4 regions of the Pantoea trifolii genome follow, and region 4 is predicted to be linked to each of the others. Evidence: predicted binding sites of a transcription regulator. Region 4 holds the regulator's gene; each other region holds the start of a gene.
What was found. The regulator CRP, encoded in region 4, controls carbon source genes, mostly activating them, when cyclic AMP is high. The targets are predictions, from matches to a motif close to ATGTGANNNNNNTCACAT.

Region 1 (7,479 bases), 1.7 Mb from region 4:
GCCGCCAACATTGTCGGATTAGGGTTAGCAAACTAATAAAAAGCCTGACGCACACCTCGCGTCAGGCTTTAACTTTCTCAGATGAGAGTTCACGATGCGGCAGGAAGCGCTGCCGCCACGCACTCGGCGTTAAACCGGTTTCCCGCGTAAATACCACCGAAAAGTAGTTACTGTCATCGAAACCGCAACGTGCGGCCACTTCACTGATTAAGCAATCCTGCGTCCGCAGCAGATACTTCGCCTGGCACAGTTGGAGCTGCCGCAAATAGTGACCCACGGTCATACCGGTTTGCTGGCGAAACAGCTGTTTTAACGCGCGCTCGCTTAACTGATTCTGCTGGCAAAACACCGCCAAATCGAATGGACGGCTGATGGCACCTTGCAGCGCCGACATCAGCAGATCCAGTTGCTCACCTTCAGGCAATGCCCAGGGCCGATCGGCAGCATAACCGTGACGACGCAAAATCAGCGCGAGTTGCAAAAACAGCGCTTCGGAGAGTTGAATCGATAGCGAATCACTTTTGCGGCTCTCGCGCTCAAGTTGGCTAATCACGCCACGCGCCAACGCCATCCCGCGCGTGGTCAAACGCCAGCAGCCCGGGGAATCTTCTTCTTGCGGCGGCAGCAACTGACTCCAGTCGAGGCCAAGACGAAAGCGATCGCGGCAGTAAAGAATGTTATCCAGCGCCAGGTCGTTGACGCTGTCGTAGCTGTGGCAGTCGCTATCGTGAATGTAAAAAACGTCGCCGCAGGTTATCAACCATGGACGATCGTTCAACACATGCAGGCCGTTGCCGCGCCAGACGATAACGATTTCACTGAATTCATGACGATGCGGAGGGAAGGAGGGCTGTGGCATGCGCTCGGCCACAGCAATCGGCAGATTGGTGGCCGGAAAATAGTCTTCGCGCGTTAAGATTAGCGACATGAGGAAACGCTCCCGTTATAACATCTGCTGGCGCTCCGCTCTGGGCGCGCAGCCAAATTCTCGCCGGAACAGTGTGGAGAAGTGGTTGCTGTCACCAAATCCGCACTGGTAGGCAATGTCTGTTATGCGCATATCACTATGACGCAGTAAATGCCGCGCCTGTAACAGGCGAAGCCGATTCAGGTAACGCTGCGGTGTATTGCCGGTTTGCTGCTTCATCTGGCGGTGCAGGGTACGCAGCGACAATGAAAAACGATCGGCTAAGGCATCCCACACAATCTCTTCACTGTAGTGCTCATTGAGCCAGTCGAGCAACCGATGTAAGCGGGCTTCCTGATCCTGTGATTGATCGTTGTGAGCCGCTTCGCGCAACAACACCAACAGTTGCAGAAAAAGTTGTTCCTGACGTGCGTGCCGTTCCAGCGACCACGCATCTTGCTGCTTCATCTGCGTAACGATTTGCAGCGCCTGCGCCATCACTTTGTGATTGATGCGCCAGTGCGATGTGTAGTGGTCCTCTTCTTCGCGCGGCAGAAGATCCTGCAAACCCGAGAGAAAACGGAATGCCGCCGGACTGCGATACAGCACGTTTGTCAGACATAAATTCTCCGTTTGCTCATAAAGATGGCGATCGTGATCGCGCACGAAGCACACGCACCCTGCGGATAAAGCCTGTGGCTGACCGTTAAACACATGAATGCCAGAACCTTGCTCCACCAATACAATTTCATGGAAATCATGATGATGCTCCGGAAATGCCTGCTGTGGCACGCGCGGCTCAATGGCGATGGCGTAATTCCCTTCCGGGAAGAAATCTGCGCTATGTAAAACGGTCATGATTCGCCTCTTTATTTGTTCAACTGTTGCCGAGTCTACGCAGGCGCCCCGCACCTTACCTTGAATTTTCACCTTAGTGACGCAGGAAAATGGCTAATTTTTCAAGATCTCACCAGCGATTGACGGAAATGCGGCAAGGCTCACATCTCTCTTCTTGTGTGGTTCTGTGAGCTTTCTCACGAACTTCTTTGTTAGCGTGCCAGTGACTATTACGCACTGGCAGTAAGGGGAAGGTGGCAAAAAGCAGGGATTTCTAATCTGTTGTCATCTCATCACAGGAAGAACACGCCATGAGTATGCGTAACATTGTTGCCATTGATTTAGGCGCATCCAGCGGGCGCGTAATGCTCGCACAATGGAGTTCAGCGAATCAGCAAATCAGCCTGCGCGAAGTTCGTCGCTTCACCAATCAGCGTGTGCGCCGTGCAGATTATGATTGTTGGGATTTGGAGCGACTGGAGCAGGAGATTCGTTTAGGACTGGCTCAGCTAGATGATGAAGGCATCGTGCCGGACAGCATTGGAATCGACACCTGGGGCGTTGATTTGGTGTTGCTGGATGCCAACGGCGAGCGCGTCGGCGAGGCGGTAAGCTATCGTGACAAGCGCACGGAAGGGCATATGGCTCAGGCCATTAATGACCTCGGCAAAAGCGTAATCTATCAGCGCACCGGTATTCAGTTCTTGCCGTTTAACACGCTCTATCAACTGCACGCACTGCATCAGCAGCAGCCAGATTGGCAGGAACAAGTGCAGCATGCGCTGATGATTCCAGACTATTTGCATTATCGCCTTACCGGGCAGATGAACTGGGAATACACCAACGCCACCACCACACAACTGCTAAATATTCACAGCGGCGAATGGGACAGCGATTTGCTCACCTGGGCTGGCGTGCCGGCTAAATGGTTCGGCAAACCAACGTCGCCAGGCAATACCGTTGGTTACTGGACCAGCGCCAGCGGCAACCACATTCCGGTGATCGCGGTTGCGACGCACGATACAGCGAGTGCGGTTTTGGCCACACCGTTAATGCAGGATGATGCCGCTTATCTCAGCTCAGGAACCTGGTCGCTGATGGGGATTGAGAGTTTGCAGCCTTGTGTCAGCACGGCGGCGCTCAATGCCAACATCACCAATGAAGGTGGAGCAGAAGGCTATCGTGTTCTGAAAAACATTATGGGTTTGTGGCTGCTGCAACGTGTCTGCACCGAGTTGCACATCACCGATCTCTGCTCGCTGATCAAAGACGCTGAAAAAGAACCTGCCTGTCGTGCGCTGGTTAACCCCAATCACAGTCGTTTTATCAATCCAGACAGCATGGTTCAGGAGATTCAGAACGCCTGCGTCGAACAGAACATGCCCGTTCCGCAGACGCCTGCCGCGCTGGCCCGCACCATCTTTGACAGTCTGGCCTTGCTCTATCGCCAGGTGATTGGTGAACTCGGCACATTACGCGCTGCACCGCTGCGTCAGCTGCATGTGGTGGGCGGCGGCAGCCAGAATCCGCTGTTAAACCAATTGTGTGCCGATGCCTGCCAGCTGCCGGTATTGGCCGGGCCGATTGAAGCTTCGACGCTCGGTAACGTCGGCTGCCAGCTCATTACCTTAGGCGAACTGCGTGACGTCAGCGATTTACGCCGCTGCATTAGCCAAAACTTCCCGTTAGAAAAATTTGAACCGTTGAACAACAGCGCCTTCGCTGCCCATCAGGCACGCTTTGCCGCGCTCAGCCAACCTGCTAAGGAACTTGCATATGACTAAGCTGATTGAACAGGCCTTCGAACTGGCCAAACAACGCTACGCTGCCATCGGTGTAGATGTGGAACAGGTAATGGCACAGCTGGATGGCATTCCGGTCTCGATGCACTGCTGGCAAGGTGATGACGTGCGCGGCTTCGAGAATCCGAACGGTGAACTGACCGGCGGTATTCAGGCTACCGGCAACTATCCGGGCCGCGCGCGTAATGCTGATGAGCTGCGTTCTGATGTTGAAAAAGCGATGTCACTCATTCCAGGTGCCAAGCGTCTTAACCTGCATGCGATCTATCTGGAGAGCGATAAGCCGGTTGATCGTGATGCGATTGAACCGAAACACTTCAGCAACTGGGTGGAATGGGCTAAGACGCACAAGTTGGGCCTCGACTTTAATCCAAGCTGCTTCTCCCACCCACTGAGCGCCGATGGCTTTACCTTGTCGCACGCCGACAAAGGGATTCGCCAGTTCTGGATCGATCACTGCAAGGCCAGCCGTCGCATCTCGGCGCACTTTGGTGAGCAACTGGGTACCGCATCCGTCATGAACATCTGGGTGCCGGACGGCATGAAAGACCTCACCGTCGATCGCCTCGCACCACGTCAACGCCTGGCAAGTGCGCTTGATGAAGTGATCAGTGAAAAACTCAATCCCGCGCACCACATCGATGCGGTAGAGAGCAAACTGTTTGGTATCGGTGCAGAAAGCTACACCGTGGGTTCCAATGAATTCTGCCTGGGCTATGCCAGCAGCCGCCAGACCGCACTAACGCTGGATGCCGGCCACTTCCACCCAACCGAAGTTATTTCTGACAAGATCTCCACGGCGATGCTTTATGTGCCGCGCCTGCTGCTGCACGTAAGCCGTCCGGTACGCTGGGACAGCGACCACGTGGTGATTCTTGATGATGAAACCCAGGCCATCGCCACCGAGATCGCGCGCCACAAGCTGTTCGACAAGGTGCATATCGGTCTCGACTTCTTTGATGCGTCTATTAACCGCATCGCGGCGTGGGTAATTGGTACACGCAATGCCAAAAAAGCACTGCTACGCGCGCTGCTGGAACCTACCGATCAGTTACGCAAGCTAGAGAACGAAGGGGATTACACCGGTCGCCTGGCAATGCTGGAAGAGCAAAAATCGTTGCCGTGGCAAGCGGTGTGGGAAGCCTGGTGTCTGCGCCACGATGTCCCTGCTGATGCCAGCTGGCTGAGCGAAGTCCGTCATTATGAACAACAAACACTGCGTCAACGTTAAGGGACACACCATGCAAAATATTCTCTCTTCCGCTTTTGTTCAGGGAATGGTTAAAGCGACCAGCGACATGTGGTTGAAGGGCTGGGATGAGCGTAACGGCGGCAACGTCAGCTTACGTTTACTGCCGGAAGAAGTTAAAGATTTCGCCGGTGATTTCTATGCTGAGCCGCGCTGTATTGAGCTGACCAAGCCTGCTCCAGCGCTGGCCAATGATTGGTTCCTGGTTACCGGATCGGGTAAGTTTTTCCGTAACGTACAGATCGACCCGGCTGATTGTCTGGCGCTGTTGCAGGTCGATGACAAAGGCTTGTCATACAAAATCCACTGGGGTTTGAGTAACGGCGGCCTGCCAACGTCAGAGCTGGCAGCTCACTTCCAGTCACACAGCGTGCGTAAGCAGGTCTCAAACGGCGTTGATCGCGTCATCATGCACTGCCACGCCACCAACTTTATGGCACTGAGCTATGTGGTCGATCTGGATTCCGCACGCTTCACACGCCTGCTGTGGGAAGGCAGCACCGAATGTCTGGTGGTGTTCCCGGATGGCGTCGGTATTCTGCCGTGGATGGTGCCAGGCACTGACGGAATCGGCCAGGCAACAGCAGACGCGATGGCAAAACACAGCATTGTGATGTGGCCGTTCCATGGCATCTTTGGCGCCGGTCCAAACCTCGATGAGACTTTTGGCCTGATCGACACTGCGGAGAAATCCTCCGAAGTGGTGGTGAAAGCGCTGTCGATGGGTGGCATTCGTCAAAGCATCACCACTGAGCAACTGATCGCGCTGGGTGAGCGCTTCAACGTTAAGCCGTGGCAAGCCGCTCTGCAGGCGGAGCGCAGCGATGTTGCGTAAAGCCTTTGTGATGCAGGTGCATGCACACTGCCACGATGAGTATCTGCGCCGTCACACGCCAATTTGGCCGGAGCTGGCCGAGACGTTAAAAGCGCATGGCGCGCACAATTACGCTATCTGGCTGGATGCTGAACGTAATCTGCTGTTTGCCAGCGTGGAAATTGAGTCTGAAGCGCGCTGGGAAGCCGTGGCAAAAACGGAGGTGTGTCAGCGTTGGTGGGCATCCATGAAGGATTTAATGCCATCCAATCCGGATAACAGTCCGGTGAGTGCGGCGTTAAAACCGATGTTTTTCCTGCCTTAACGCTCGCTCGCCTCACCGCTCGAATAGAGGCAGTAATTTCAGGCCGACAGGGAAGTCGGTCTGAAATTTTATTTGGTGCTCAACTCACAATATCCCGCCAGAGCGGGCCAGATTGCCATCTGCGTATCCACAATCTGGTCAAGATCCTCTCGATTGGCCCCTTCACGCGCACGTACCGACATTCCCTGCAGTAAACACGCCAGATAGCTGGCCAGGGTTGCACTATTGGCACATTGCGGTAATTCACCGCGCTGCTGCCGGGTATCAAGGAATGCTTTTAACGCTGATTCCTGCGCATGATGCTGCTGCGCCAGCATTTGCGCCACTTCTTCCGAGCCGGAAGAGAGCGCGCTCGACGTACAAATGAAGAAACAGCCTGCTGGCTTATCACATTCAGTAAAGCACGCGGCGGTTGCCCGAAAATAGGCTTCAATTGCCGTTTTCACGTCTGATGCATCATCGTTCAGCACTGCGTTACGTTGTGCGCTGAAGGTTTCAATGTATCGCTGCATCGCCGCACGAAATAAACCCTCTTTATTCTCAAATTCAGCATAAAGGGTTGGGGCTTTCGCACCGGTAGCGTTAACCAAATCGGACAACGACGTGCCTTCATAACCATGCGCCCAGAACAACATCAATGCCTTGTCCAGGGCATCATTGCGGTCAAACACTTTCGGGCGACCGCGCGTTTTCCTGTTCACCACATCGATAACTTCAGTCATTGGGCACCTCAAAGCGTAGAAACACCCAATTAAATTACCGATCATTAAATAAATATGCAAGCGCAGCCCGGAATGAGCCTGTTCGTCTTTGCCCGTTTGTGCTTTTCGCTGGTCAAAGCACCCAAATGGGTAAGTTGAAAAGGGCTGGGAAGCCCATAATCACGCCACTTTCGATTAAAATAATGACCGTTAATAAAATGATTGACGAGCACGCCCTTTCGGCAGTAGCATTTAATTAACGGTTGTTAACTTAATCGCGACCGACCCTAATTCATCTGTTTAAGAGAGCAAAATTATGAAAAGCATCAAACTGACCCTGGCTGCTGTAGCATTGTCCTCAATCGCTTTTGGTAGCATGGCTGCAGACTTAGTAAACGAAGCGCCGCTAAATCAACAACAAATTGGTGTGGTTAGCGCATCAGGTAGCACCAACCTGACATCGCTGGAGAATCAGCTAGCGGAAAAGGCCAATGCTGCCGGAGCAAAGTCATTCCGCATCACTTCGACCTCTGGCAACAACAAGCTAAATGGCACAGCAGTAATTTATAACTAAGAGAGTTGATCGGAGTGCGATGAAGCATTCTGTAAGAAGTGAATAAAAGGCTTCAGAAGATAATCCTTCTGAAGCCTTTTTTCTTATCCGTTAGAACGCAGTTGAGGATAGCGGCGGAAGATAGCGATACACCAGAACAGTGCTCCAAGGCCAATAATGCCGCCGACGTTACCGACGTCCGACATTTGCATATGCAAACTGACCTGATTTCCCAGCAGCGCACCCGCGCCGATACCGATGTTGTAGATACCAGAGAACAGCGACATTGCG
Region 2 (7,479 bases), 310 kb from region 4:
ATGCAGCATGTACCACGCCAGACCAAATACCGCGACCATCAGCCACACCGGCGTAGGGATGCCCAGCGGACGACCGATACCGAACCAGCCAAACAGATCGGCGTTATCGTTGAAACCGGTATTGATCGGGCTGCCGTTGGTGTAAACCATGGTGACGCCGCGCAGCAGCAGCATCATCACCAGCGTGGCAATGAAAGCCTGCACCTTGCCGCGCGCCACAATCACGCCGGTAATACCGCCAATCGCCGCCCCCAACGCCAGCGAAGCCGCAACGGCCACCAGCGCATTCACCTCTAATCCGACGATCGATGCCGCCACCGCGCCAGTCAGCGCCAGCAGCGAGCCCACTGAAAGATCAATGCCCGAAGTCAGAATCACCAGCGTCATGCCAACCGCCATAATGGCGTTGACCGACGTCTGCTGCAGAATGTTGAACATGTTGGCCAGCGTAAAGAAGTTCGGGCTCTGGCTGGCAACCACGGCGATCAACACGATCAATGCAATCAGTGATTTCTGCTCCAGCAGCCAGGCTTTGCTGAACCAACGGCGGCTGGCGGGTAAGGTTTGGGTGCTCATACAACTAACTCCTCGCTGTGTTGCTTACCGACTGCCGCCGCCATCAGGGATTCCTGGGTAGCTTGCTCACGGGAAAATTCGCCACTCAGATGGCCTTCATGCATCACTACGATGCGGTCGCTCATGCCAAGCACTTCCGGCATTTCCGACGACACCAAAATGATGCTCAGCCCTTCGGCTTTAAACTGATTAATTAACTGATAAATTTCTTTCTTTGCCCCGACATCGACGCCGCGCGTTGGCTCATCAAGAATCAACACATCAGGGCGCGTCATCAGGCCGCGCGCAATCGCCACTTTTTGCTGATTACCGCCGGACAGCAGGCCAATCGGCTGCTCCATTGAAGGGGTTTTGACGTTGAACAGGCGGATAAAATCGCCCACCGCCAACTGCTCATCGCTGTGACGCAGGTTGCCTGCGCCGGTGCTGAAATAGCGCAGCGCGGTTAGCGACATGTTCTCTTTCACCGACATGCCCAATACCAAACCATCGCGCTTACGATCTTCGGAGATATAAACGATGCCGTTCGCCAATCCTTCTTGCGGGGAGCGAGTGGTGATTTCGCGGCCATTCAGCGTGACTTTACCTTTGCTGCGCGGCAGCGCGCCGTACAGCACTTTCATCAGTTCGGTACGTCCCGCGCCCATCAAGCCCGACACGCCAAGGATTTCCCCTTTGCGCAGCGTAAAGCTGACGTCATCAACGCCCGGACCGCTGAGGTTTTCAACTTTTAAGCGGATCTCACCCGGCTGCTGATCGATACGTGGATATTGATCTTCCAGTTTGCGGCCGACCATCATCTCGATCAGGCTCTCTTCGCTGAGATCGCTCACCGCGCGCTCGGCAATAAACTGCCCATCGCGGAACACGGTGACGTCATCGCAAATCTCGAAGATCTCTTTCATGCGGTGCGAGATATAGACGATGCCGCAGCCCTGCGTTTTCAGTTCGTTGATGACGCGGAACAGCGACAGCGTTTCGGTATCGGTCAGCGCATCGGTCGGTTCATCCATAATGATGACTTTCGACTCGAAGCTGAGCACTTTAGCGATCTCGACCATCTGCTGATCGCCAATCGACAAATCGCCCACCAGCTTGTGGCTGTTGAAGCGCAGATTGAGGCGCTTTAATAGCGCATCCGCCTCGGCATACATCTTTTTCCATTCGATACGGCCAAAGCGGTTAACAAATTCGCGGCCAAGGAAGATATTCTCGGCGACGGTCAGTTGCGGAATCAGGTTAAGTTCCTGATGGATAATACCAATGCCCGCTTCCTGCGACGCTTTCGGGCCAGAGAACGCCACATCCTGACCGAGCCACTGCAGGGAACCGGCATCCATGCTGTAAATGCCGGTCAGCACTTTCATCATGGTAGATTTGCCGGCACCGTTTTCACCCACCAGCGCCATCACGCGTCCCGGATAAACAGCAAGCGATGCGCCATTCAGCGCCTTCACGCCGGGAAACGACTTTTCAATCCCTTTGAGTTGCAATAACGGTTGCATAGCGGCCTCAGAAGGTCACGCCGGCGCTCAGGATGACATTCGCATACGGAGAACACTCTCCGCTGCGAATGACCGCCTGACTACGCTGCGTTTGTTGTTTGAATTGTTCATGGCTGGTGTAACGAATGGTGATGACATTCCCCTGGTGCTGTTGCAAGGCTTCGAGCACGGCGAGCAGTGCGCTATGGAGCTGCGGATTGTGCTGCTTAATCTCCTCCGCCATCAGGGCGCTTTCGACTTGCATCTCCTGCGTGACTACCTCAACCACCTGTAAAAATTCGGGCGTACCCGGCGTTAACGCCAGATCGATGCGCTGTGGACCAGCCGGAATCGGCAAGCCTGCATCTGCAATCGTCAGCGTATCGGTGTGCCCCAGGCGAGCAATCACATGAGAGACTTCAGCGTTTAACAAGCGACCTTTTTTCATTTCTTCCACTCCACAGCGAAACGTTTCGCTGATCGGGAGTGTATAAAATGCGCACGGCAACTCAATGGCGGCATCACGGAAATGTGATCGCCATCGAAACGTTTCGCTTGTACCAGAGAGAATTTGAGTTTGGTGGGATATTGGAGCCGCTGCTGCGGCCCCGATGCAGGGATTAAGGCAGTTTACGTACCTGTTTCACGTCCAGTTCGATGGAGTTGAAATCTTTATCCAGTTCGCCGGTCAGTTCTACCTGATCCTTCGGCGTGATGGTCAAACCGTTCCAGCGTTTATGATCGATCTCGACCTTCATGGTGCCGGTGGCATCACGGAACTGATAATCCTCATCACCGATTTGCTTCTCAAGCGTACCGCGCACGGTGATCCAGCTATCGTCCTTCATCTCTTCGGCCTGTTTCACCGTGACAACGCTGGTGTTATCGGCTTTGAAGCCACCAGACTTCACCTGCGCGGATGGCGCATTCGGATCAACAAAGCCACCTTGCTGAGCGGCAAGAACCGGCGTGGCGGCCAGGGCGATGATAGCTAACAGGGCTGCAGACTTTTTCATATGTCACCTCTTTTCCATGAATGTGTTGGTTTACGGAAGCTATTTCACCATAAGGTTCTTAACAGGATCTTAAGAGAATCCGTCGGGCTAACATTCATGAAAAATAGTCTATTTGCCGGGATTTTCGCTGTACAAGAGCGATTGTGCTTCGTATAACTCCGCTTAACAGAAGGAGAGTAGATGCGCATTTTACTGATAGAAGATGACACGCTGATTGGCGACGGTTTGAAAGTCGGGTTAATCAAACTCGGATTCAGCGTGGATTGGTTTGTCTCCGGCGAAGCCGGATTTCAGGCGTTGGCGGCCGCGCCCTGGGACGCGGTGGTGCTGGATCTGTCGCTGCCGGAACGCGATGGTCTGGATATCCTGCGTCAGTGGCGCCAGCAAGGACAGGATGTGCCGGTGCTGATCCTCACCGCGCGCGATGCGCTCGATCAGCGCGTTCAGGGATTGCAGCTCGGTGCCGACGATTACCTGTGCAAGCCGTTTGCGCTGACAGAAGTGGCGGCACGCTTGCAGGCGCTGATCCGTCGCCGTCACGGCCAACTGCAGCCAGAACTCAAACACGGCAAAGTGGTGATGGCGCCCGGCAGCCATAGCGTGCTGTGCGATGGCGAAGCCGTCAGCCTGAAGAGCCGCGAACTGGCGCTGCTGGAACTGTTTCTGCGCAATCCCGGCCGTGTACTGACGCGCAGTCAGCTTGAAGAAAAGCTCTACAGCTGGGATGAAGATGTCTCCAGCAATGCGGTGGAGGTGCACATTCATCATCTGCGCAAGAAACTCGGCAGCCAGTTTATTCGCACCGTACACGGCGTCGGTTATACGCTGGGAGCGGCAGAATGAGTTTGTTTCTGCGCCTCGCCATCGGCTTTGTGCTGCTGATTATGCTGTGCGGCGGCTTGGCCAGCCTCAGCGCCTGGCACCAAACCCGCGATACGGTAGACGAGCTGTTTGATACTCAGCAAATGCTGTTCGCCAAACGACTGATTACGCTCGATCCCACCTCGCTGCAGGACGAAAAACTGCCTAACACCAAGTCGATCCTGCGTCATCATCGTGGCGATCAGGATGACGATGCGCTGGCGTTTGCCATTTTCAGCGCCGACGGCCAGCCGCTGCTCAATGACGGCGAAAATGGGCGTGATTTAGAGTTTGATTACCAACGTGATGGCTTTACCGATGGCCGCCTGCGCGGCGATAAAGAGAGCTGGCGCTTGGTGTGGCTCACCTCAGCGGATAAGCGTTATCGCGTGGTGGTTGGGCAAGAGTGGGAATACCGCGAAGATATGACGCGCGATCTGGCGCTCAGTAGCCTGCTGCCGTGGTTGATCGCCATGCCTTTTATGCTGCTGTTGCTGCTGGCGCTGGTGTGGTTCGAACTGCGCCCGTTGAAGCGCCTCACGCTTTCGCTGCATCAACGAGCGCCGGATGATGCTACGCCATTGCCGGACACGCGCTTGCCCAAAGAGGTGAAGCCGCTGGTGGTGGCGCTCAACGGCTTGTTCAGTCGCATGGCGCATCTGGTACAGCGCGAGCGTCGCTTTACCTCCGATGCCGCCCATGAACTGCGCAGCCCGCTGGCGGCGCTGCGCGTGCAGAGCGAAGTGATTCAGCTGGCCGATGATGATGAAGCGATGCGTAAACGGGCGATTCAGCAGCTGGATAGCGGCATTGTGCGCGCCACGCGTTTGGTGGATCAGCTCTTAACGCTGTCACGCGTAGAAGCTGACGATCTGCGCAGCGAGTTTCAACCGGTGGCGCTGGCACCGCTGCTGCAAAACCTGCTGGCGGAGCACTTCCCGCAGGCAGAACAACAAAACACCGCTTTGCAGTTCACCAGCCACGCCGAAACGGTGATGAACGGTCATCCGCTATTGCTGGGTTTGATGGTGCGGAATCTGCTGGATAACGCGCTGCGCTATTCGCCGTCGGGCAGCACCATTGATGTGCAGCTCAATGTTCGCGCCATTACCGTTGATGATAACGGACCGGGAGTCAGCGATGAGCAGTTGGCAAGGTTGGGTGAACGCTTCTGGCGACCGCCGGGACAGGCACAAACCGGCAGCGGATTGGGGCTTTCCATCGTGAAAAATATTGCCCAGCTGCACGGCATTCGCTTGCAGTTCAGCCAGCGCGCCAGCGGAGGATTGCGCGTCACTTTGAGTTGGTGACGCGCGCAGCGTTAAATCTCGACCTGGGTTCCCAGCTCGATCACGCGGTTCGGTGGGATTTCAAACTGATCCGGCGCGCGCAGCGCATTGCGTTGCAGCGCGAGGAACAGCTTGCCGCGCAGGCGCAGATACCACGGACGATCGCCGATAATCAGCGATTCATGCGACATAAAGAAGGAGGTTTCCATCATGCGGCAGTTCAGCCCTTCAAGGCCGCAGCGGTGGAAAATCTCTTCGACATTTGGCGTTTCGCGCCAGCCGTAACTCGCCACCACGCGCCAGAAGGTTGGCGATAACTGTTCGATGGTCACACGACGCACATTGTGCACATAAGGCGCATCTTCCGTACGCAGCGTCAGCAGCACCACACGCTCATGCAACACTTTGTTGTGCTTGAGGTTATGCAGCATGGCAAACGGAATCACGTTCAGCGCCCGCGACATATACACTGCGGTACCCGGCACGCGTACCGGCGGCGATTTCTCCAGCGACGCGATCATCGCTTCGAGGGAATTGCCGTGCTCATGCATACGACGCAGCAGGCGGAAACGCTCGCTTTTCCAGGTGGTCATGATGATGAACATCATCAACGCCAGCGTCAGCGGCAGCCAACCGCCGGAGAACACCTTGATCAGGTTGGCGGAGAACAGCGACACGTCGATGATTAACATGGCAACCAGAATCAACACCACCAGATAGCGGTTCCAGTGCCAGTTTTGAATCGCCACGGTTGAACAGAGAATGGCGGTCAGCACCATGGTGCCGGTTACCGCAATGCCGTAAGCCGCCGCCAGATTGCTGGAGTGCTCAAAACCGACAATCACAATCACCACCGAGAAATAGAGCAGCCAGTTAATCACTGGAATGTAGATCTGCCCGGACTCCTCTTCGGAGGTGTGCACAATGCGCATTGGCGGCAAATAGCCGAGACGCACCGCCTGACGCGTTAATGAGAACACGCCGGAAATCACCGCCTGCGACGCAATCACCGTGGCTAAGGTCGCCAGAATCAACATTGGGATCAGCATCCAATCCGGCGCGAGCAGGAAGAACGGGTTTTTGATCGCTTCAGGATGTTTGAGCAGCAGCGCGCCCTGACCAAAGTAGTTGAGCACCAGTGAAGGCAGCACCACGATGAACCAGGCGAGACGAATCGGGAATTTACCGAAGTGGCCCATATCGGCATACAACGCTTCTACGCCGGTAATCGCCAGTACCACCGCGCCCAGCGCGAAGAAGGAGACAGTTTTATATTGGATGAAGAAGTGCACCGCCCAATACGGGTTCATCGCATGCAGGACGTCAGGATTGTCGATAATGCTGCGCGCGCCCAGAACCGCCAGCACCAAAAACCACAGCAGCATCACCGGCGCGAACAGCTTGCCTACAATGCCGGTGCCGTGTTTTTGGATAACAAACAGTAAAGTCAGCACTGCAATCGCCAACGGCACGATGTAGGCATCAAGACTTGGCGCGGCAATTTCCAGACCTTCAATCGCCGATAGTACCGAAACCGCCGGCGTTATCACCACTTCTCCGTAGAAGAAGCTGCCGCCAATCAGTCCCATGATCACCAGAATTGCCGTGGCTCTGGCGCCGGTATGGCGTCCGGCCAGCGACATCAGCGTTAAAATCCCGCCTTCACCGGCGTTATCCGCACGCATCACGTAGCTGATGTACTTCAGCGACACCACCAGAATCAGCAGCCAGAAGATCAGCGACAGAAAGCCAAATACCGCTTCGCGCTCTACGCCAAATCCAAACTGACCAGAGAGACATTCACGCAATGTATAGAGCGGGCTAGTACCAATATCGCCATACACCACGCCAATTGCCGCCAGCGTGACGGCCCCAAGGGACTGTTTCTTATCCGAGCTCATAAGTTGTCTTTTGTTGGAGCCGGAGGCACTTGCCTTCCGCTCAAGCCATCAAAAAGCGCACAGTATGCACATATTCCCAAAAAAACCTACTCTTACAAAGTGCCACCATCGCGTCGGTGACGCGGTTTTTCGCCGAAAATAGCGCCAAAAAACCGTTGGAAGCGGCGAGTTCTCTCGCATCAACCTTCTGAAACAAAAAAGCTGACGGCTATCAACGCAATCGCGCATGATAATCAGTAGAGTATTGCGCTCGCCAGAATATGACGGCACCAGGATCAAAAGGATAATGATGTGATTATGGCTCAACCCCATCTTTTGGCAGAAAGAATTTCTCGCCTGAGCAACGCTCTGG
Region 3 (7,479 bases), 920 kb from region 4:
GTGCCGCATCGCTTTGGTAGCACGCTGGGACGCTATGGCGTTGGTTACGGTCCGTATGTTGAACTACCGGCTTACGGCAGCTTCACCATCCGTGAAGATGGCGGTGACTTCGTCGATACGCTCTATCCGGTATTAAGCTGGCTGAGCTGGCCGATTTCGGTGGGTAAATGGACGCTGGAAGGGATTGAAACCCGTGCACAGTTGCTGGATTCGGACGCCATTTTGCGTCAGCAGCAAGATCCGTACGCCTTCATTCGTAATGCCTACTTCCAGCGACATGACTTTATCGCCAATGGCGGTAAGTTGAAGCCGGAAGATAATCCGAACGCCAGTGCGATTCAGGATGATCTGAAAGATATCGATTCGCAGTAAAAGAAAAAGGCGACTCATTAAGTCGCCTTTTTTTATCAAGCTAAGCATCAGAACTTGTAGTTAAAGTTCGCGCCGTACAGCCAGGCTTTACCTTCAGAGTTAAAGGTATACGGGCCTTCTTTCACGGTGACTTTCTGACCGTGCATGTAAGAAATACCCAAGTCGACGGAAGCATCTTCATTGAACGCGTATGACGCACCGGCGCTCAACCATAGACGATCCTGATCCGGGATGGAGATAGAACGCTTATCGGCCGGAACCGGGCTGTCATCAAAGGCGATACCGGTACGGAAGGTCCAGTTGTCGTCATAGAAGTACGAGGTACCTAACGCGATACGATAGGCATCGTGGAAGCCTTCATCCTTGTAAAACAGCGTCTGGCCATTGCTGCCGGTGGCTTTCAGCTCCTGAAATTGGCTCCAGCTGGTATACGTAAGGCTATAGTGAACCGCCCATTGTGGTGCGACTTTATGGTAGCCGGACAATTCCCACATCTCAGGCAGATTCAGTGTCAGAGAACCCGGAATGGTTGAGCCGCCGGTACCGTAAGGCAGGCCTAACAGCTGTGCCTGTGGCAGAGAGTTCACGTAACCCGGCAGGCTGCTTTTGTAATCGCCGTCAAAGTCGATTTTAACTTCTGAGCGATAGGTGAAACCGAAGCGGTTGTTCTTATCCACTTCATACAAAATGCCGGCGTTCCAGCCGTAACCCCATTCATCACCCTTTAAATGGGCAATTTGGGTATCGGCAGGAATGCCCAGCGCTGCGCCAGATTCACCAGCATAACGCTCAATCTTCGCCTTGGCATAAACCGCATCAAATCCGATACCAAAGCTGAAATTCTCATTCAGTCGATAAGCGGTGCTGATATTAAAGTTGCCGGTCATCAGGTCGGTTTTGCCGCCATAACCCCCTGCGGTATAGCCATTATTGAATTCGGTTGCCAGACCATAGTTTGAGGTTGCAGACGCACCAATCCACCACTGATCGTTAATCGGATGCACATAGTGAAGATTAGGGATCCACTGATTCGGTGCAATATTCTTGGCATCAAGGCTGCGACCAGAAGGGCTTTGACCGCTAATATCCACTTCAGGGTCAATGTAAACTGCGCCGATAGAGAAAGAAGGGCGATCCATCAACGCCATAGTTGCCGGGTTACGGCTGGCAGAGGCGGCGGTATCACCCATCGCACCTTCACCGGAATACGCACGACCTAAACCAATTGCTGAGAATTCATTCAGTTGAAAGCCCGCGGCGTAAACATGAGAACAGACGAGCGTTACTGCAGCTGCCACAGCTGACTTTGCAAACAGGTTTTTATGGTTCATGACCACAACCTCATCTAGATTTATTATTTAACGTTGTTACGTCGCGTAACAAAGAGCGGCGAATTGTAGGGACTGACGACAAAACCACATATCAGACCAGTGCGACGAGTATAGGTCCGACCTGTGTATTTGTTGCAATATTGTTTTTTAAATATTTCTGATTTGATCGATAAAATCAGATCTGCTTAACAAAATCTTAGCGGTTCGACTTAAACATAACGTTCAATTTTGCTGTGGATCAATTTTTAGTGTGATATTCGTCACTTAGCGGCTTGATCGTGGATGTGAAAACGCAGCAGGCGTACACTTTGCGGCAGAAAATGATCCGATTGTGTTGAATTTATCGTCAGGAGAAAACCATGACTGATGCCATTAAAAAATGTAGTGCGAACGAAACGGCGGCCTGCTGCTGTGTCGATGTGGGAACCGTGATGGATAACACCGATTGCACCGCAAGCTGGTCTGGCGTGTTTGCCGATCGTCATGCGGCGGAAGCGATGCTGGCGCATTTGACTGAGCGCGCGCGTCAGGTGGAATCCGATCCTTGCGATATTCGCGCGGAATTTGCCAATGAAGGCGACGCTGTGCGCCTGTCTATCGACTTCACCTTTGCCTGCCAGGCGGAAACCCTGATTTTCCAGCTCGGCCTACGCTAATCCCGTCGCTGCCGAAACCCCTTCGGCAGCCTTAACTCATTTTCGTGTATTCCCTCGCACTTTTTTCCTCTGCTTATTGGCTACTTAGCAACACTTAGTTAACACTGATGATCAGGTCAGACCTGTTTGGCAATGATGCCCCGGTCAAAAATTACAGGTGATTGCAATGAGCAAAGCGCAGCCGCTGCTGACGCGTCAGGGCGAACGTATCGCCATAACCCACGGATTACGCACCCCTTTTGCCCGTCAGGCGACCGATTTTCACGGCATTCCCGCGCTGGAGTTGGGACGCATGGTGATCAGCGAACTAGTGGCGCGCAGTGAATTACCGGTCGAGATTATCGATCAACTGGTGTTTGGCCAGGTGGTGCAGATGCCGGAAGCGCCGAATATTGCGCGTGAAATTGTTCTGAGCAGCGGACTAAGCGTACATACCGATGCGTATAGCGTCAGTCGCGCCTGCGCCACCAGTTTTCAGGCGGTGGCAAACGTGACGGAAAGTTTGATGGCGGGCACCATTGATGTCGGCATTGCCGGTGGCGCGGATTCATCCTCGGTGCTGCCGATTGGCGTCAGTAAAACGCTGGCGCGTGCGCTGGTGGATCTCAACAAAGCGCGCAGCTTCAGCCAAAAACTCAGCATCCTGCGTCGTTTGCGTCCGCGCGATTTGTTGCCAGTGCCACCGGCGGTGGCGGAGTATTCCACTGGCTTACGCATGGGCGATACCGCCGAGCAGATGGCGAAAAGCCACGGCATCACCCGTGAACAGCAGGATGCGTTAGCGCTGCGTTCGCACCAGCATGCGGCGCGCGCCTGGCAATCGGGCGTACTCACTCAGGAAGTGATGCCGGCGTTTGTGCCGCCGTGGAAAGCGCCCATCGAGCAAGACAACAATATTCGCTTCAACGCCAGCGCCGCCGATTATGCCAAACTGCGCCCGGCATTTGATCGTCGCCACGGTTCGGTGACCGCCGCCAACAGCACGCCGCTGACCGATGGCGCCGCAGCGGTGATCCTGATGCGTGAAGGGCGCGCGCGCGAACTCGGCATTCAGCCGCTTGGCTATCTGCGCAGCTACGCCTTTACGGCGATTGATGTCTGGCAGGACATGTTGCTCGGTCCGGCGTACGCTTCGCCGTTGGCGCTGGACCGCGCCGGCATCACGCTCAACGATCTGACGCTGATTGATATGCACGAAGCCTTTGCCGCACAAACCTTAGCCAACCTGAAAATGTTCCGTGACGAACGCTTTGCGCGCGAGGTGCTGAATCGTCCGCATGCGTTAGGCGAAGTGAATGAAGAACGCTTTAACGTGCTCGGCGGATCGATTGCTTATGGTCATCCGTTTGCTGCCACCGGCGCGCGCATGATCACACAAACGCTGCACGAACTGCGGCGGCGCGGCGGCGGTTTAGGATTGGTCACCGCCTGTGCGGCGGGCGGCCTGGGCACAGCAATGGTTCTGGAGGCCGAATAATGAGCGAATCCGCCTTTCATTTACATATGCGCCTCGACCATGTCGGTGTGATTACCATCGATGTGCCGGGCGAGAAGATGAACACGCTGAAGGCCGAGTTTGTGCCGCAGATCAAAGCGGTGCTGGATGACGCGCGCAGCCATCAGGATTTAGCCGGATTAGTGTTGATCTCCGGCAAGCCAGACAACTTTGTTGCCGGTGCGGATATCAGCATGATCGCCAGCTGCAAAACGGCTGAAGAAGCTGAAGCGCTGGCAAAGCAGGGACAAGATGTGATGGCGATGATTGCCGCGCTGCCGTTTCCGGTGGTGGCGGCGATTCACGGTGCCTGCCTTGGCGGCGGCCTCGAACTGGCGCTGGCCTGCGATGCGCGCATCTGTTCGCTGGATGACAAAACGCGCCTCGGTTTGCCGGAGGTACAGCTCGGTTTGCTGCCGGGTTCTGGCGGTACGCAACGTTTGCCGCGCCTGATTGGCGTGCAGCAGGCGCTGCCGCTGATTCTCACTGGCAAACAGCTGCGTGCCAAACAGGCGCTCAAACTCGGGATTGTGGATGACGCGGTGCCGCAATCGATTCTGCTGGAAACGGCAATTGCACGCGTACATAAAGGAAAAGGCGCACGCCGGGAACTTTCGCGCCGCGATCGTTTACTGCAAGGACCGATTGCGCGTCAGGTGCTGTTTTCACTGGCACAGCGTCAAACCCACAGCAAAACCCAGGGCAACTATCCTGCGGCTGACCGTATTCTTGAAGTGGTGCGCATCGGTCTGGAGCAGGGCAGCAGTGCCGGACATGAAGCGGAAGCGCGCGCCTTTGGACAACTGGCGATGACGCCAGAATCGGCCGCGCTGCGCAGCCTGTTCTTCGCCTCAACTGCCTTAAAGAAAGACTCGATGGCCAGTGTTGAACCGCAAGCGCTGAAGCAGATTGGCGTGCTTGGCGGCGGATTGATGGGCGGCGGCATTGCCAGCGTCACGGCGCTGAAAGCCGGTTTGCCGGTGCGCATTAAAGACATCAATCTCGTCGGTGTGAATCATGCACTGCAATACAGCTGGGACTTGTTGAGCAACAAGGTGAAGCGGCGTCAGCTGAAAGCGGCCGAACGTCAGCAGCAGATGGCGCGCATTAGCGGCGGCAACGATTATCAAGGATTCAGCCAGCGCGATCTGGTGATCGAAGCGGTATTTGAGGATCTGGCGCTCAAGCAGCAGATGGTCAGCGAAATCGAAAGCCATTGCCAGCCGCACACCATATTTGCCTCCAATACCTCGTCGCTACCGATTGCCGACATTGCCGCCCATGCGCAGCGACCGGAAAATATTATCGGCCTGCATTACTTCAGCCCGGTGGACAAAATGCCGCTGGTGGAGGTGATTCCGCATGCCAATACCTCAGCGCAAACGCTGGCGAACACGGTGCAGCTGGCGCGTCAGCAGGGCAAAACAGCGGTGGTGGTGGCGGATCGTCCCGGCTTTTACGTTAACCGCATTCTCGCACCCTATATAAATGAAGCGATGCACTGTTTGCAGGAGGGTGAGCCGATCGAGCATATCGATCGCGCTTTAGTGAAATTCGGTTTTCCGGTTGGGCCGCTGCAGCTGCTGGATGAAGTGGGCATTGATGTCGGCAGCAAAATCAGCCCGATTCTCGAGCAGGCTTACGGTTCTCGCTTCAGCGCACCCAACGCCGCGAACGCCATTCTGGCTGATGGCAGAAAAGGGCGTAAGAACCACAAAGGGTTCTACCTCTACCAACGTTCGCGCTGGCCGGGCAAGCGCAAAGCCGATGCGTCAATCTACACGCTGTTGAACATCAAACCGCAGGCGAAGCAGAGCGAAGCGCAGATTGCTGAGCGCTGCGTATTGATGATGCTGAACGAAGCGGCACGCTGTTTGGATGAAGCGGTGATCCGCAACGCGCGGGATGGCGATATTGCGGCGGTGTTTGGCATCGGCTTCCCGCCGTTCCTTGGCGGTCCGTTCCGCTATATGGATCAGCGCGGCATTGGCGATATCGTCAAAGCATTAAGCTCATTAATGCAGCAACACGGCGAGCGTTTTGCGCCAAGTGAAGCGCTGATCGCAATGTCAGAACAGCAAACGAATTTTTACACTTCTGCACAATCGTGAATAGGCGCACAGATTCAGCGGGTTAGTTAGAGGGCTGCGCAGCGGTAAGCGCAGCACCATTCTGAGATATGCTTATTTAATAAACAACCGGTTGACTATACTGAAGCCATTGGGGTAAAACACACCGTTCATTCGCAGAATGAAGCGTCTGGTGCTGTGGTACCGGGCGATATCGACAAACAACAGCGGTGCTTTATGCAAGTTTTTATCATGCGTCATGGCGACGCAGCTCTGGAAGCAGCGAGTGATTCAGTTCGACCTCTCACCCTCTGTGGCTGTGATGAATCGAGAGCGATGGCGAGTTGGCTCAACAGCAAAACGCCAGCAATCGATCGGGTATTAGTGAGTCCGTATCTGCGCGCCGAGCAAACGCTGGCAACGGTACGTGAAACGCTGAAGTTGCCGGAAGGGCAGGATGTGTTGCCGGAACTGACGCCAGGCGGCGATCCCGCTATGGTAGCCAGCTATTTGCAGGTGCTGGCGCAGAAAGGGGTTAAATCGGCGCTGGTGATTTCACACTTGCCGCTGGTGGGTTATCTGGTTTCTGAACTCTGCCCGCAGGAAGCGCCGCCGATGTTCGCGACCTCTGCGATAGCCTGTGTGAACTTTGATGCAGAGGCCTGCGAAGGCAAGCTGGAGTGGCAGGTCAGCCCGTCAAAATTGGCTAAAGCAATTTAATTCTCTGAAATTGCAACTACTGTGGGCCGCATTCGCGGCCCTATCCTTTTGTAGCGCGGCACGTCACGGCAGTTCAGGCGGCTGCCACTCTTCCACTTCTATCAGCACCAGCAGCGCGGCGTCTCCGCCGAACATTTTCGGTGCCTGATGAAACGCCATCACATGCGGATGTTGTGCCAGCCACAGCGGTGTTTGCTGCTTGAGGATATGTTTACCGTGTCCGGTCATGACGCTGGCGCAGAACAGATGCTCACGACGGCAGACGGCGATTAGCGCGCCGAGCTCCTGCTTGGCCTGCATCTGCGTTAAGCCATGCAGATCGAGAAAAATTTCCGGCGTGTAATCGCCACGACGCAGCTTCTTCTGCTCGTAGTGGCTCACATCGGCGCGCACATAGCGTACCGGACCTTCGCTGGACAGCAGCGGCTGAAACTCGTCAGAGAAATAATGACTGTTATCGGCTTGCTCTGATATCAGGCGTTTCAACGGCAGTTGGCGCGTTTTCACCACCGGTTTGTGCACGATGGTGTCCTGTTTCAGCTTGCGCGTTCCGGTCATTAACTGGCGAAACATTTGCTGATCGTCCTGGCTTAGCGGCGTTTTTTTACTCATGGCTCGGTGATAAGTTAAGAAAAAGCTGGTAAACAGCCGGTGGCATACCTTAACCGTTACTGTTAACAAATGTCAGCTTTTTCACCTCGCTGCGCTGAATTCTGCCCGGCTTCGTGGCACACTATCGGCCGATTGATTTTATGGCCTGCGGAGGGCTACGTGGACAAGATATTCGTCGATGAGGCAGTGAATGAACTGCACACCATTCAGGACATGCTGCGCTG
Region 4 (7,479 bases):
GGCGCTATGCTGCTGCTAATCGATAACTACGACTCCTTCACCTGGAATCTCTACCAGTACTTTTGCGAACTGGGCGCGGAGGTGCGCGTGGTGCGTAACGACGCCATTACGCTGGATGAGATGCAAGCGCTGCCGCTGACGCATCTGGTGATTTCGCCGGGTCCGTGTACGCCGGATCAGTCTGGCATCTCGCTCGCGGCGATTCGCCATTTCGCCGGGCACGTGCCGATCCTCGGCGTTTGCCTTGGGCATCAGGCGATTGCACAAGCCTATGGCGCGCAGGTGGTGCGCGCGCGCCAGGTGATGCATGGCAAAACCTCCCTGATCCAGCACACCAACCAAGGTGTGTTTCGCGATCTGAATAATCCGCTGACCGTGACGCGCTATCACTCATTGATTGTGGCGCGCGATACGCTGCCCGCTGAGTTTGAAGTCACCGCGTGGACCCTGCGCGACGGCCAGCCGGATGAGATCATGGGTTTCCGCCATCGCACTTTGCCGCTGGAAGGCGTGCAGTTCCATCCGGAAAGCATCCTCAGTGAGCAAGGGCATCAGCTGCTGGCTAATTTCCTCAACGCGTAACTTATGTTTGCCTTCGTGTGATTTTTTATGCATATTTTGTGATTATATTTTCACATCAGCTCAACAAATAACCCGATGAGGTCGTCAATGGCAGCGGAAAAACTAGCGGTAACCCGGGAAACGTTCGATAACGTTATTTTGCCTGTTTATGCACCTGCGCAGTTTGTGCCGGTAAAAGGTAAAGGCAGCCGAGTGTGGGATCAGCAGGGCAAGGAGTATATCGATTTCTCTGGCGGCATCGCGGTGACTGCATTGGGCCATTGTCATCCGGCGCTGGTGGAAACGCTGAAAACCCAGGGCGAAACCTTGTGGCACACCAGCAACGTGTTCACCAACGAACCAGCGCTGCGTCTGGCGAGTAAATTGATTGCCGCGACCTTTGCCGATCGGGTGTTTTTCGGTAACTCCGGTGCGGAAGCCAACGAAGCAGCATTCAAGCTGGCGCGTTATTACGCCTGCAAAAAACACAGCCCGTTCAAAAGCAAAATTATCGCCTTCCATAACGCCTTCCACGGCCGCACGCTGTTCACCGTGTCGGTTGGCGGCCAGCCGAAATACTCCGATGGCTTCGGTCCAAAACCGGCGGATATCGTGCATGTGCCGTTCAACGATCTCAATGCGGTAAAAGCGGTGATTGATGATCACACCTGCGCCATCGTGGTCGAGCCGATTCAGGGCGAAGGCGGCGTAATGCCGGCCACGCCAGAGTTTATGCAAGGTCTGCGCGCGCTGTGCGATGAACACAATGCGCTGCTGGTGCTGGATGAAGTGCAGAGCGGTATGGGACGTAGCGGCAAACTGTTTGCGTATGAGCATTACGGTATCAAGCCCGATATTATTACCAGCGCGAAAGCGCTGGGCGGCGGTTTCCCGGTGAGCGCGATGTTGACTACCAACGAAATCGCCTCGGTGATGGCGCCGGGCGTTCACGGTACCACTTACGGCGGCAATCCGCTGGCCTGTGCCATCGCTGAAACGGCGCTGGATATCATCAACACGCCAGAAGTACTGGAAGGCGTTGAAGCACGTCGTCAGCAGTTCGTTGAAGCGCTGCAAGCCATCGACAGCAAATTCGCTATCTTCAGCGAGATTCGTGGCAAAGGGCTGCTGATTGGTGCCGCGCTGAAGCCGCAGTTCGCCAGCAAAGCGCGTGACATCCTCAACGCTTCTGCAGCGGAAGGGCTGATGATTCTCACCGCCGGTACCGACGTGATCCGTTTTGTGCCGTCGCTGGTGATTGAACCTACCGATATCGCCGAAGGCATGACGCGTTTCGCCAGCGCGATTGAAAAGGTGCTGGCCGCTTAATCCGCTTTCGGACGTAACACCTTGAGCCAGCGGCCATGATGCGGTCGCTGGCTCCACGCCAGCGAAGAGATGGTGTGCATCACGTTGAGGTGCTGCAAAATCCGCTTCACATGCTGTTCGACAATCGTCACCGGCCCTTCATTGAGATTCTCCGGTGCTTCCAGAATATTGCTGTCGTTGCCCGGCCCATCATACGCCAGTCGCTGCTGACAACGCTGCAGCGCGATTTCACAGGATTGCAGATAACGTTCCGCCAGCTTGGCCGTCAACATGGTGTGCTCACGCGCCAGAATCGTCATGGCGTTAATATGCTCGACGATGAACTGACTGTGCGTAACCCACATGCGCATATCTTTCAGGTATTGCAGATTAAAGCCTGGTTCGCTCGATGCCTGGTTCAATGAGTTGAACAGCGCGTTGTGCGCCTGATTAACCTTCATGCGCTGATAAGCCAGTTTCTCCGGCGACTGTTCCGGGCCTAACAGCATTCGCAGCGCTTCCTGATAGGCTTCCAGCGCATCGTGCGCGTTCTTGCGCAGCAGTCCGCTTTGCCACTGCGGCCACAGCCAAATCATCCCGGCGAAGGCAATCAAACAGCCCATCAAGGTATCCATCATGCGCGGCAGCAGAAACTGTGCGCCGTTGAGCGACAGCAGCTGCAGCGAATACACCGCCGTGACGGTGAAGCCAATCATCGACCAGCCGTAATATTTCCGCGTGATCAGATAACTCGCCAGCGTGATCCCTAGCATAAACAGCAGCGTGATCGATTCCGGCACCGCCAGCTGGAGCGACGCGGCGGCGATCAGCAATCCGGCAAAAGTGCCCAGCGCACGGTGCTGGATGCGCACGCGCGTCGCGCTGTAACCGTTCTGGCTGACGAACATGATGGTCATCAGAATCCAGTAAGGTTTGGGAATGTTGAAGAACAGCGCCAGCGCGCTGCCAAACATCAGCATCACGGCAAAGCGTGCCGCGGTGCGTAACGCGGTGGATTTGAATGACAGATAACTGCGCAGCGCGGGTAACAGCGGCAAACGGCGCTGGCGATCGGCCATCAGGTCACGCGTGTAGAGCGGCTTCTGCGTACGCAACACGCGGGCGATGCGGCTGAAGTGATACAGGCAGAAGTTGCCGACCGGGTTATCCGGATGCTGGCGCGCAATTTTCTCCAACGCGCCGAGCTGTTTCTCCATATGAAAACGGTCTGGCAGCTGATGGTAGAGAATTGCATCCGCCAGCACGCGCAGTCGCGCCGAGATGATTTTGGCGTTCCAGCGAATCACCGCTTCGGCGTGGCTCTCTTCAACCAGCTTCTGCACCTCTTCCGGCTGATGCAAACTCACCGAGATGTGTTCCTGTAAATCCAGCGCCACCTGGAAAGCGCGCGTCAGGCGTTTGTGGCTGTTATCGCGACTGGCCGACAGCATATGCATTTGCTGGTAGCAGGTGGTGATGAGATCGACCGCCTTTTGCTGACGTGCCAGCAACGGTGGCAGCGCTTTTTCCGGATCGGTCAGCTGCGTCAGTAAGGTGTATTTGGCATCGCAGTAATCCGCCAGCTCGCGGAACAGCAGGCTGAGCGACTCGCGCATCGGCTGCTCTTTCCACAGCCAGAACCAGAACCAGTTGAATAAGCCGTACCATAGCGTGCCGCCAATGTAGAGCAGCGGCGGCACCCACATCGGCATGCGTCCAACCAGGCTGAGCGTGAAAATAGCGGCAATCAAAGTCGCGGGCAGCAATCGTGCATGCAGCGGGCCGATTTCGCCGGTCACGCCAATCAGCAGCGGCAACGCCAGCAAAATCAGCGGCAGCGGAACCTGATAAGCGGTGAGGATTTGCATCAGGAAACTGCCGGTGGCAAACAGCGAACCCCCCACAATCAGGCGTTTGAAGAAGCGTTTGTGCGGCGTATCCAGACCCGCCATGTTGCAGCAGGCCGGCACTAATGAGAACAGCAGACCTTTTTGCAGATCGCCAAACAGCCAGCCGAGAGCCACAGGCAGGCACAGCACCAGCGTTTGCCGCAGCGCGTAGTTAACTTCGGGATGATAGATGATTCGACGCCACATCAGCTCATCGCAAATAGAAACGGCGCGATGTTGCCATCACGCCGTGGGTGAGAAGAAATTAGCGGGTGCCGTAAACGACGATGGTTTTACCGTGTGCGGAGATCAGGTTCTGATCTTCCAGCATTTTCAGGATACGACCCACGGTTTCGCGTGAGCAGCCCACGATCTGACCAATCTCCTGACGGGTGATTTTGATTTGCATCCCGTCTGGGTGAGTCATCGCATCTGGTTGTTTGGCCAGATTTAGCAGCGTTTGCGCGATACGTCCGGTGACATCGAGGAAGGCAAGGTTGCCCACTTTCTCAGATGTGACTTGCAGACGACGCGCCATTTGCGACGAAAGTCGCATTAAAATATCCGGGTTTACCTGAATCAGCTGACGGAATTTTTTGTATGAAATTTCAGCCACTTCGCAGGCAGACTTCGCACGTACCCAGGCACTACGTTCCTGGCCTTCTTCGAAAAGACCGAGTTCGCCGATGAAATCTCCCTGATTGAGGTAGGAGAGAATCATCTCTTTGCCTTCTTCATCTTTAATCAGTACCGCTACGGAACCTTTTACGATGTAGTACAGCGTTTCCGCTTTCTCACCCTGATGGATGAGCGTGCTTTTGGATGGATATTTGTGAATATGGCAATGGGACAGGAACCATTCGAGTGTAGGGTCTGTTTGCGGTTTGCCGAGAACCATTCGCTATTATCCTCTGTTGTAATCGTGCCCAAAACACAGGGGGCATTTTTCCCTGTCAGGCGGTTTAATCGTCGAGCGTTTCCAGTAAAGGAAAAATTATTCCGGGTGGACTCTTAAGCTACGCTTTTGATTCTTCCGGCCTTCGTCTGTGATGACGAAAATATTTTCAGCACTGTTTGTAGCACAGCTTTTGCGAGCTGTCTTGTGTTGTCTCGCTTCAGCACAAGGGGGATTACTCTGGATTGCTGTTTGTCAGGTGAAAGCGTACTCTGGCGGCAAAACCGCCGCTTCAGGAGAGAGAATAATGCAGGCACGAGTGAAATGGGTGGAAGGTCTTACCTTTCTCGGAGAATCCTCATCTGGCCATCAGGTATTAATGGACGGTAATTCCGGTGACAAAGCGCCAAGTCCAATGGAGATGGTGCTGATGGCCGCAGGCGGCTGTAGCGCCATTGATGTGGTTTCGATCCTGCAAAAAGGGCGCAGCGATGTGGCCGATTGCGAAGTGAAACTCACCTCAGAACGCCGTGAAGAAGCGCCACGCATTTTTACCACTATCAACCTGCATTTTATTGTCAGCGGCAAAGCATTGAGCGATAAAGCGGTTGCGCGCGCGGTTGATCTGTCGGCGGAAAAATATTGCTCGGTGGCGATCATGCTGGGTAAAGGCGTGGAAATTACCCACAGCTATGAGGTTGTCGAGTTGTAATCGGTCGAAGGGGAGGCATTCATGCCTCCCTTTTCACCGCCCGCACCAAACCTATTCAATCCGCTTCCCTTCAATCAGTCGCTGTACCAGCGGCAGCATAATCAGCTCCATCGCCAATCCCATTTTGCCGCCCGGCACCACCAGCGTATTGATGTGGGAAATAAACGATCCCTGAATCATCGCCAGCAGATAGGGGAACGCGATGCCTTCCAGGCCACGGAAATGAATCACCACGAAGCTTTCGTCGAGCGAGGGAATTTCGCGGGCGGCAAACGGGTTTGAGGTATCAACGGTCGGCACGCGCTGGAAGTTAATGTGGGTGCGCGAGAACTGCGGCGTGATGAAGTTAATGTAATCCTCCATCGAACGTACCACCGAATCCATTACTGCTTCGCGTGAATGGCCGCGCTCGCCGGTGTCACGCACTAGCTTCTGAATCCACTCAAGGTTAACAATCGGCACCACGCCAACCAGCAGATCGACATGCTCCGCCACATTTTGCTGCTGCGTGACCACGCCGCCGTGCAAGCCTTCATAAAACAGCACATCGGTGTTTTCTGGTAGCGGCTGCCACGGCGTGAAAGTGCCCGGTACCTGATTCCACGGCACCGCTTCATCGTAGGTGTGCAGATATTTGCGTGATTCGCCGAGGCCGGTTTGACCGTAATGTTTGAACGTCTGCTCCAGTAGACCGAAATCATTGGCTTCCGGGCCGAAGTAGCTGATGTGGCGACCGAGATCGCGTGCTTTGCGGATCGCCATGTCCATTTCCGGACGCGTGAAGCGATGGAAACTGTCGCCCTCGAGTTCCGCCGCATGCAGGTTCAGCTGCTGGAAAATCTTACGGAAGGCGAGGCTGGTGGTGGTGGTTCCGGCGCCGCTGGAACCGGTGACGGCAATAATTGGATGCCTGGCTGACATAACAGAGCTCCCTGTGAAGTCCGGCGATGAGCATTGTTACCACGAATTGCCGCGGGGTGCATCAGCCGCGAAATTCACCCTTCGGCATAATATTGATCGATTCATGCAGTTCCGACCACACCAGCACCACGTCGCCGCGCTCCAGCTGGCGGCGCACGTCGGCGACTTTTTGCAGCAAACTGCGTTCCTGCTCGCCGTAATCGGTGCCTTCGCGTAACACGAAGGTTTCAATCAGATTTTCCAGCGTCTCCGCTTCGAGTTGTTGCCAGGGAATAATCACTATTACACATCCAGATAAGTTGAGAGCCAGTCGGGCACGCGCTGTTCCAGCCACATTTTCGGTTTAAGCAAGGTGCCGCCGACAAAGCCGACGTGGCCACCTTGCTGCGTCAGCTGATACTGAATGGAGGCTGACAGCTGGTCAGGTTGCGGGATCACGGCATCAGTCATAAAGGGATCATCTTGCGCATGAATGATCAGCAGCGGTTTACGCACGCCAGTGAGCAGCGGCATCGCGCTGGCTTGTTGATAATAGTCGCTGGCGTCAATAAAACCGTGCGCACGTGCCGTTATGGCATCATCGAATTCGCGTAAGCGGCGGAAAGCGCGTAACTGGCTGAGATCGACCGGCAGCGTGCCGGGCCAGGCGTGCAGTTTGCGCGTAGCGTTCTTTTTTAGCCGCGTCAGCAAATAGTGCTGATAGAAGCGCGAAAAGCCAACATCCAATTTGCCGCTGCACGGTTCCAGTGCCAGTGGCGCTGAGATGGCGATGCCGGCATCAATCGGCACATCGTGACCTTGCTGACCCAGCAGGCAAGCGAGCATGTTGCCGCCCAGCGAAACGCCGACTGCAGCGGTCGGCACGCTGCCCCATTCACGCTGCAGCCAGTTAAGGAAGTAGGTGGCATCTTCGGTTTCACCGGAGTGATAGATGCGCTTCAAGCGATTAGGCTCGCCGCTGCAGCCGCGAAAGTGCATCACCACCGCCAGCCAGCCGCGCGCCTGACACGCCTGCATCAGGCCATGCGCATACGGGCTGCGAAAGTTGCCTTCCAGGCCGTGAAACATCACCATGCGCGGCTTGTGACGTGCCTGCGCCGGATCTTCGCTCCACGCTAAATCGACAAAATCGCCGTCCGGAAGGTCAAGACGCTGCCAGTGCGGACGCAACGTGACGCGGCGCCGCAGAATAC

Region 1: a site for CRP is predicted at 1,894-1,911, ahead of rhaB (rhamnulokinase). Genes of this name have one in related genera too.
Region 2: a site for CRP is predicted at 2,590-2,607, ahead of rbsD (D-ribose pyranase). Genes of this name have one in related genera too.
Region 3: a site for CRP is predicted at 1,952-1,969, ahead of NQH49_RS13505 (YfcZ/YiiS family protein). Genes of this name have one in related genera too.

The regions. Positions count from the first base shown of each region.
Region 1 covers NZ_JANIET010000001.1:2,102,610-2,110,088, reverse strand. The annotation lists gene rhaT (L-rhamnose/proton symporter RhaT) at 1-36, shown strand, start outside; gene rhaR (HTH-type transcriptional activator RhaR) at 62-928, opposite strand; gene rhaS (HTH-type transcriptional activator RhaS) at 944-1,765, opposite strand; gene rhaB (rhamnulokinase) at 2,056-3,528, shown strand; gene NQH49_RS09800 (L-rhamnose isomerase) at 3,521-4,777, shown strand; gene rhaD (rhamnulose-1-phosphate aldolase) at 4,788-5,630, shown strand; gene rhaM (L-rhamnose mutarotase) at 5,620-5,934, shown strand; gene NQH49_RS09785 (TetR/AcrR family transcriptional regulator) at 6,003-6,656, opposite strand; gene bhsA (multiple stress resistance protein BhsA) at 6,952-7,209, shown strand; gene NQH49_RS09775 (sugar transporter) at 7,293-7,479, opposite strand, start outside.
Region 2 covers NZ_JANIET010000001.1:4,151,945-4,159,423, forward strand. The annotation lists gene rbsC (ribose ABC transporter permease) at 1-576, opposite strand, end outside; gene rbsA (ribose ABC transporter ATP-binding protein RbsA) at 573-2,081, opposite strand; gene rbsD (D-ribose pyranase) at 2,089-2,508, opposite strand; gene NQH49_RS19355 (YgiW/YdeI family stress tolerance OB fold protein) at 2,681-3,076, opposite strand; gene qseB (quorum sensing response regulator transcription factor QseB) at 3,257-3,919, shown strand; gene qseC (quorum sensing histidine kinase QseC) at 3,916-5,247, shown strand; gene kup (low affinity potassium transporter Kup) at 5,259-7,127, opposite strand; partial or broken gene NQH49_RS23495 (AAA family ATPase) at 7,425-7,479, shown strand, end outside.
Region 3 covers NZ_JANIET010000001.1:2,913,298-2,920,776, reverse strand. The annotation lists gene mlaA (phospholipid-binding lipoprotein MlaA) at 1-372, shown strand, start outside; gene fadL (long-chain fatty acid transporter FadL) at 420-1,703, opposite strand; gene NQH49_RS13505 (YfcZ/YiiS family protein) at 2,063-2,359, shown strand; gene fadI (acetyl-CoA C-acyltransferase FadI) at 2,526-3,836, shown strand; gene fadJ (fatty acid oxidation complex subunit alpha FadJ) at 3,836-5,965, shown strand; gene sixA (phosphohistidine phosphatase SixA) at 6,161-6,643, shown strand; gene smrB (endonuclease SmrB) at 6,707-7,255, opposite strand; gene prmB (50S ribosomal protein L3 N(5)-glutamine methyltransferase) at 7,415-7,479, shown strand, end outside.
Region 4 covers NZ_JANIET010000001.1:3,837,380-3,844,858, reverse strand. The annotation lists gene NQH49_RS17925 (aminodeoxychorismate synthase component II) at 7-582, shown strand; gene argD (bifunctional acetylornithine/succinyldiaminopimelate transaminase) at 670-1,890, shown strand; gene NQH49_RS17915 (YccS/YhfK family putative transporter) at 1,887-3,965, opposite strand; gene crp (cAMP-activated global transcriptional regulator CRP) at 4,024-4,656, opposite strand; gene NQH49_RS17905 (OsmC family protein) at 4,961-5,365, shown strand; gene NQH49_RS17900 (phosphoribulokinase) at 5,417-6,286, opposite strand; gene NQH49_RS17895 (YheU family protein) at 6,348-6,566, opposite strand; gene NQH49_RS17890 (hydrolase) at 6,569-7,479, opposite strand, start outside.